Regions from separate parts of the Paenibacillus sp. 79R4 genome, predicted to be linked through region 2. Evidence: riboswitches for the same ligand, from Rfam matches in the RefSeq annotation. Region 2 holds a riboswitch; the other holds the start of a gene.
What was found. A riboswitch is a leader RNA that binds a small molecule or an ion and turns the genes downstream of it on or off. The one in region 2 is predicted to bind S-adenosylmethionine.
Positions count from the first base shown of each region.

Region 1: it holds a riboswitch for S-adenosylmethionine, as region 2 does, so the genes downstream of both, metA (homoserine O-acetyltransferase MetA) here and DMN77_RS14355 (methionine ABC transporter ATP-binding protein) in region 2, are expected to answer to the same signal.

Region 1 is NZ_QJOT01000007.1:192,252-196,465, forward strand. Features, by position in the region: gene DMN77_RS12030 (HRDC domain-containing protein) at 1-79, shown strand, start outside; gene corA (magnesium/cobalt transporter CorA) at 337-1,272, opposite strand; SAM riboswitch class I at 1,704-1,825, shown strand; gene metA (homoserine O-acetyltransferase MetA) at 2,155-3,090, shown strand; gene DMN77_RS12045 (PLP-dependent transferase) at 3,126-4,214, shown strand, end outside.
Region 2 is NZ_QJOT01000009.1:65,721-69,934, reverse strand. Features, by position in the region: gene DMN77_RS14365 (MetQ/NlpA family ABC transporter substrate-binding protein) at 1-258, opposite strand, end outside; gene DMN77_RS14360 (methionine ABC transporter permease) at 324-992, opposite strand; gene DMN77_RS14355 (methionine ABC transporter ATP-binding protein) at 992-2,005, opposite strand; SAM riboswitch class I at 2,144-2,295, opposite strand; gene DMN77_RS14350 (Cthe_2314 family HEPN domain-containing protein) at 2,412-3,128, opposite strand; gene DMN77_RS14345 (UbiD family decarboxylase) at 3,406-4,214, opposite strand, start outside.

The sequences.
Region 1 (4,214 bases), on a different contig from region 2:
GGACCAACTGTATGAGCGTCTGAGACTGATTCGTCTCTCTTTCAGACGCAATGCGGGTTCGGTTCAAAGAGCGGTGTGATTTGACCTATAGTCGAGTGCAAAAAGTCAGACTTTCAGCAGCGAGAAGGTGGATGAGCGCTATAGAATCTGCACGTTATCAGCGGAAGCTGATATAATTCCAGATCACAAGAAATCTATCTTTTAATCGCGGCCGCTCATCTTCGAAGGGCTTCGATCAGGCTTGCTTATTTAAGGGTGCTTTTTGGACTACCTCTCAAAAAAACGAGGAATATTCATCAAGGGAAAACCCGTTGGTGAATATTCCTCGCTATCTGTTCAAATCCAGTCCCGCTTGCGGAAGAGATAGAACATCCCGGCCCCAAGCACGGCCATGATGCCAAGTACAACATAGTAGCTGTATTTCCAATGCAGCTCAGGCATATTGTCAAAGTTCATTCCGTAAATCCCCGTTATCAGGGTTAAGGGAATAAAGATCGTCGTAATTGCCGTAAACACGCGCATGATTTCGTTCGCCCGATTGGCGATTGAAGCCTGGTAGGCTTCTCTTAAGTTTCCGACCAGTTCGCGGAACGTATCGAAGTTTTCAGCGATTTTTACCGCGTTCTCATAGATGTCGCTAAAGTATTTTTGCAATTGATCATCGATCAGCCGCAAATCTTTTTTATTTAAAATGTTGATAACTTCTTTTTGCGGGCCAAGCACTTTCTTCAGCCATAGTATTTCGCTTCGCAGACCGATAATTTCATTCAGGTGCGAACGTTTTGTATGCATCAGTATATCTTCTTCCAAATTTTCAATCTTCACTTCGATCCGGTCGCCAACGGTAAAGTAGTTATCAACGACAAGGTCGATCAGCAGATAGAGGAACCAGTCTGGCGAACTGACCTCCTGCTCCCATAGAAGCGGCTTGACCGCGCGAAGTTCATTGATTTTCTGCTTGGTAACTGTAATGATATAATGCCGTCCAAGAAACACGTTCAGTGCACGCAGGAAAATTTCCTCATCATCGTAACGGATGCTGTTCACAACGATGAAATAGTGATTCTCATAGGTTTCAATCTTTGGCCGCTGTTCTTCTTCAGACAGGCAGTCTTCCACTGCCAGATCATGCAAAGAGAACAGGGGCTGAAGCAGAGCGAGATCCTCGGCATCTGCATCAATCCAATAGAACCCTTCCTCCGGAGGGGTTGTCGTAATTTCCACGTCTTCTATAGGTGTGAATACACCTTCCTTGACATGACGAATTTTCATATTAAGTTCACTCCCTTTTCCTGGCTGTTGCGTCAGGTAAGCTCTCTTTTAGGTCGAGCACAGGAAAAGACAGCGTCAGTTGAGCAGACATGCGAAAGAGGCGCCACTACATAAAGCTCCGTGACAAGAAAGTGCCCGCGCTAATTCCACAGGTCGCCTGCTGACCGTTTTTCCTATGCGATTGTATCCTATAACTCTGCGGACTCGGGTCGCCTTCCATCTCGGATTTTTCACCTCTTTGTTCCTGATTTTAAAACACTTGTCTAGTATAACGCTGTGCCATCAAATGTTTCAAGACAAAGTTCATTCCGAGGGCGGGGGTTCGTGATTTAATCAACTGAAAGAAATGAAAGTCTTGTGAAAATGCAGAAATGATGTATAATAAGATCAGTAAATTCAAATTTAAAACAACAGAATACAAAATACATTTTTTCTTATCAAGAGTAGGTGGAGGGACTAGCCCGATGATACCCGGCAACCGGCGAATTTTGCACGGTGCTAATTCTTGCAGGATCAAATGCCCTGTCGGCGGATGATCTCTGAGAGATGAGAGAGGTATATTCAGTCAGATATCAATGGCCTTTCTCGATTTATACGAGTGAGGCCATTTGTTGTATCTCCGGCTATTAAATGAGTGTTCAAAAAATCCGGTGTTCAGCATGGAGTAGTTGATAAAGCCAGGGTCTGAGGAGCGGAATGTACGTATTTCGTACGCGAGCACCTGAGATGTTTCCGGAGGAAACATGAATTCATAAGCCTGCGCTTAGATTCGGCTGAATTCAAGATTCGATGCAGACATGATCAAAAGCGGATTTTTGAAGTTCTCTTTGAGATGACAAATGATTTGTATTCAAATCCAATGAAATGAGGAGTGGGGAAATTATGCCAATCAAGATCCCGGATTATTTGCCGGCCAAGGAAGTATTGAATCAAGAGAACATTTTTGTGATGGATGAAAGTCGGGCATATCGTCAGGATATTCGGCCACTCCGCATTGCGATACTAAATCTTATGCCCACAAAAGAAACAACGGAGACACAAATCCTCCGCTTGCTCGGAAATACACCGCTGCAGGTCGATATCGTGCTCTTGCATCCAAGCTCCCATACGTCGAAGAATACATCGGCGGAGCATTTGGAAATGTTCTATAAAACTTTTGATGAAATCAGGCATCGCCGCTTTGACGGTTTGATTATTACAGGGGCTCCGGTCGAACAGCTCGAATTCGAAGAAGTGAACTACTGGAAGGAATTGCAGGAGATATTCGATTGGAGCAAAACACATGTTACTTCGACACTGCATATATGTTGGGCTTCACAAGCCGGTTTATATCATCATTATGGCGTGCGCAAAATACCTCTGGGCCAGAAATGCTTTGGCGTGTTCCCTCATACGGTGAATAAACCTCATGTGAAGCTGCTGCGCGGCTTCGATGAAGTGTTCCAGGTGCCACATTCCCGTCATACCGACGTATTGCGAGCTGATATTGAAGTTAGAGAGGAATTGGAAGTGCTTGCGGAATCCGAGGAGGCTGGTATTTATCTTGTAGCTACCAAGGATGGCAAGCAGATTTTCGTAACCGGTCACTCCGAATATGACCCGGACTCTTTGAAGTGGGAATATGACCGCGATGTTGCCAAAGGGCTGGAAATCGATCTTCCGCTTCATTACTATCCAAATGATGATCCATCCAAGACGCCGGTGTCTACCTGGAGATCTCATGCAAACTTATTATTCTCCAATTGGCTCAATTACTATGTGTATCAAGAGACACCTTATGACATTGATGAGGCGAAAGATTTCGTATATGAGATTTAATTTGCGATAAATAAATAATGAGGGGAAAGATCGGCATGGATAAGAAGTGGCATATTGAGAGTAAGCTGGCACAAATCGGCTCGGTGGAGGAACCGGTGACGGGAGCGGTGAATTATCCGATTTACCAAGCAACGGCGTTTCGTCATCCGCGACTTGGCCAGAGCACGGGATTCGATTATGCGCGGACAAAGAGCCCGACCCGGGCGGTGCTTGAGCAAGCGGCGGCTGAATTGGAATGCGGAGATGCCGGGTTTGCCTGTAGCTCCGGTATGGCGGCACTGCAGACGGTGTTTATGATGTTCGCCCAAGGCGATCACTTGATCGTATCGCTTGATTTGTACGGGGGTACATATCGGCTGCTTGAACGGATATTGACGAAATTTGGAGTCACGGCCTCCTATGTGGACACGAATGATCTGGATGAGCTGGAGAGCGTACGTCAGCCGAATACAAAGGCTGTGTTCATCGAGACGCCGACGAATCCTTTGATGATGGTGACCGATATCGGTAAGGTAGGCAGCTGGGCAAAGCAGCATCAAATGCTGACCATCGTTGATAATACGCTGCTAACGCCGTATTTCCAGCGGCCGCTTGAGCTTGGCGCAGACATTGTAGTTCATAGCGCGACAAAATATTTGGGCGGGCACAATGATGTATTGGCCGGAATTATTGTGACCAAAGGGGAGGTATTGTCTGCCGAGATGTTCTTCCTGCACAATTCTCTGGGCGCTGTGCTGAGCCCTTCTGATAGCTATCAGCTGATGAGAGGAATGAAGACGCTGGCGCTGCGGATGGATCGTCATCAGAGCAATGCGCTGGCGATCGCAAAATATTTGCAGAAGCATCCGCAGGTGGCTGAGGTATTCTATCCCGCTCTACCAGACCACCCGGGCTATGAAATTCAAAATCAGCAAAGCAGCGGAAACACGGGAATCTTTTCTTTCAAAGTGACGGATGCCCGTTATGTTGAGCCCGTGCTGCGACATCTTAAATTGATTGCCTTCGCAGAGAGCCTCGGCGGTGTTGAATCGCTGATGACCTATCCGGCGGTACAGACCCATGCTGATATTCCGGTTGAGATTCGCGAAGCGGTTGGCGTTGATGATCGACTGCTAAGATTCTCG
Region 2 (4,214 bases):
TACGTAGTCAGAGAATTCCTTGACTTCAAGCTCAATGCCTTCTTCCTTTAACGCTGGAGCAATATGCTTAAGAATGTCCGCATGAGGCGAAGTCGCCCCCACAACCAGCTTCACAGGCTTATCCGTCTGTGTATTCTCACTACCGGCAGCGCTGCTATTGCCCGCCGTATTATTCGCTCCCTTGTCTCCGTTGCTTCCGCAAGCAGATACCACCAACACCAACACAAGCGTTAACAGGGTAAGACTCCACTTCTTCATACAGTATGACCTCCTAATAATTTAATTTGAATAAGGACAGAACAGCTTATATATTTAGTAATTCCTTATTTCCTCGTAAAATAAATGACCAGCCGGTCGCCCAGCATTTGCAGCACCTGCACCAAAACAACCATGAAAATAACCGAAACGATCATAACTTCCTTCTCATAACGGTAGTAGCCATATCGGATGGCCAGGTCCCCCAGGCCACCCCCGCCAATCATCCCTGACATCGCGGTATAGGACACAAGGGTAACCACTGTGATCGTGATCCCTGCGAGCAGGCCTGGCAGTGATTCCGGCAGCAGCACCTTGCGAATAACCTGGAGCGGGGTTGCCCCCATCGCCTGCGAAGCTTCGATCACACCGCGATCGACCTCGCGCAGCGCCGTCTCGACGAGACGAGCGAAAAACGGGGCGGCGGCAATCACCAGCGGAGGGATCGTCCCTTGCACACCGGAGGAGACTCCGACGATGGCACGGGTGAGCGGGATTAGAGCAACGATTAGAATGATGAACGGTACCGAACGGATAATATTAACGATAAATGACATGACTCTGTATACCCACTGCAATACCGTGGAATTAGAACGTGAGGAAACATATAACAGCACCCCCAGCGGCAAGCCAATTATGAGCGTAAACAAAGTTGAATACAGCATCATTTGCAGCGTGTCCACCGAAGCCGTTCCCATCTCGGACCAATCAATCTTCGAGAAATCAAGACCCCACATCACTCCATCACCTCCACATCAAGTTCACGCTCTCTTAACCGTGCTATTGTACGGCTAACATCATCATGGCTGCCCTCAAAGGATACGGTAAGTTTCCCATATGGCGTATCCTTGATCGTCGATATCGTGCCCTGCAAAATAGCGAAGTTAACGCCGGTCTCACGTACCACTTGCGACATAATTGACTCATAGGTCTTCGCACCGAGGAATGTGATCCTTGCCAGCTTGGATCCGCTTGCCAGCGAGGCCGCCGCCAGCTTGAAGCCTTCCTCCCCTTGGGCATCGCGATCAATGAATTCCTTCGTCACAGAATGCTTGGGCTTCAGAAATACTTCTGCCACCGGCCCCTCCTCGACGATACCACCCGCATGTATAACAGCGACACGGTCACAGATGCTCTGGATTACATGCATCTCATGGGTTATTAACATGATCGTTAAGCCAAACTTCTTATTAATATCCAGCAGCAGCTTGAGAATGGAATCCGTCGTCTGCGGGTCAAGTGCGGAAGTTGCCTCATCGCAGAGCAGTACATCCGGATCGCTGGCCAGCGCCCGGGCGATACCGACACGCTGCTTCTGCCCCCCCGACAGCTGGGAAGGATATTTATTGCGATGTTCCTGAAGTCCGACCAGCTCAAGCAGCTCACTGACCTTCTTCTCAATCTCTTGCTTCGGTGTATGAATCAACGTCAGCGGAAATGCGATATTATCAAACACTGTTGCCGAAGAGAGCAAGTTAAAATGCTGGAATATCATACCGATCTTTCGCCGCTTCTCCTGCAAATCCCGCTTGTTCAGCTTTGTCAGCTCCACACCGCCGACCCAAATTTCGCCTTCCGTTGGACGCTCCAGCAGATTGATACAGCGGATCAGCGTGCTCTTTCCCGCGCCGGAATGACCGATCACGCCGAATATCTCGCCTTTGCCAACGGATAGATTAAGTCCGGATAAGGCTGTTGTCTTCTTCTTTTTGTCGCCATAAGTCTTCGTTAGCTGCTTGAGTTCAATCATAGCGAATTGCCCCCCACTACAATGATGAATTGCGGTTGACCGCTTCTTTCACCACTGTTAATCATCAATCGTCCAGAAAATATAAGAAAAGAGCCCCTGCACAGATTCAAAGGGCTCTCTTTACGTAAAGACAATGCCTTCTCATCTGCCAAAGCCCTGCCTGCCATAAGCAAACAGACTTTGAAGGAATTAGCACCATGACATTTATCGATTCCGGTATCGTACCAAACATCGGATAAATCGGTTGCCGGGCTTCATCGGGCCTTTCCCTCCGCCACTCTAGATAAGAAAATATTATGAAATTTTAGGTTTAAGTTTCTGAAACTATTCTGAGTATAGTAACATTCTCACAGTTTGTCAAAGGAAATTTGACACAGTTCACATTTTCGGCGTCACACCACGTATTTTATCTCTCGGACAACTGCTTCCATCTTTGATTGGTGTAGCTAAAAACCGCTCCAAGCGTCTCACACACCATCTGATAACCTTGCTCCAAATCGCGGAGATGCAGGTCCAGGTTTTCCAGCTCGATTTTACCAAACAAGGCCTGGTGCCGTTGCCACAAATCGTCGCGCAATTCTGAGTTCATATAATGGATCTCCGTATTGCGGCGGCGTCGAAGTTCAGATAAAGCTTCGCGATATTGATTTTTGATGACGTTCAAGTCTTTGCCCAATTCAGCATGCTTCGAAATGAGCTGAAGCTGACGCAGCACCGTAAAGAACGAAAAATGAGGCTTAATCTTGGCCATCTTCATATCAAACAACTCGTTAAGCACAGTTCCCAGCTTGTCCAAAACCGCAAAAACACGTATAAATCCATCTTTATAGAAAAATACGTATCGGGCATAATCCTCTCGCTCTACCAACTCCATGTCTTCTACCGAATCATGCGTAACCTTCTTACGGAACAGACTTGAGGCGAACAAGCACTCCTCCAGTTCATCGAGCGATGAGATCAATCCCAGAATCCAAATCTCAAGCTTGCGATAATCATGTGTCGGGTCCTGTTTAAGCTTGATTTCACGACGCAGTATACGGATGGTCTCCTTCATCGCCTTATGCGCCTTGTCCAGTCTCTCCTCCGGTTGTCTGGGCGGCTCCCCAAGCAAGCTACGCAGCATGTACATTCCTCGCTTCCTGCTAGAAGTTGTGCAAAAAATCCCGCGATTGATCGCAAAGTGGATCAGGAATGAATTGACAGCAAATCTTAAATCAGCCGGGTCTACGCGGATGCTTGCAAATCGCCTTGTTTTTTCCGGAAACAACCCAAGTGTTTACGCGGTTGTTTTCTCCGAAAAAGCATGCAGCTCTCTCCCAGACCCAACTTTATCCAGACCTCTTGACCCTAAAAAGCGAAACCTTTTGAAATACGGTTAGTGATCAATTGCTATTTCTCAATTATACAAAATAGCTTTTCCAACGCTCATCCACTAATTTTACAATATCCTCCCGAGGGAACAGTTCATCCGGATACCCCGGCTTCATTCGAGCATCAATCACGATCGGCAGACTATAGACGAGATGGTGCTGACGCACCTCACTTGCCGTATAAATATCGCTCGCTGGATTGAAGCGGGTGAACACAGTCCAGAGGAATGACGTCTGATCAAACGTTACTGTCTTGGCATCGTCAACCAATACGACGAACGGCCAAGCGGTTCCCCGTTCCCGTAAACGTGCCAGAACACGTTCAGCTAATTCCGGCTCGTCCTCATAGGATGCACCGGATACGACAAGACATCCGTCATGGAAGACAGAAATTTGACTGATCTCAGCGAGATCCCCTTCATCATAGGTCTTCGGCAGCTTCCGGACAGGTTCGCCAACCCCGATCATAATCGCTTTACTGCCGTGGTTCAGCTTATGCCCTGTATAGTCCAGTGTGTCATGTGAAGTATTGTTAATGATGAACAGATCGCTTCGCGGATCAAAGCGTTCCAGCACGGTCTTCAACAGCAGACGGAAGTCGGCCAGATCGACCTTCTGATCCGTCAGCATCAGAAACTTGGTTAATGATAGCTGGCCTTCGCCGAGAATGCGGAAGCCGGCCACCAGCGCTTCACGGGAATAGCTCTCCCGCACTACCGCGGACGATAGCGCATGGAAGCCGCTCTCCGCATAGGTCCACAGGGAATGAACCTTCGGCATCACAAGCGGGAATGCCGGAGACAACAGCTTCTGCAGGAAATCTCCCAGGTAGTAGTCCT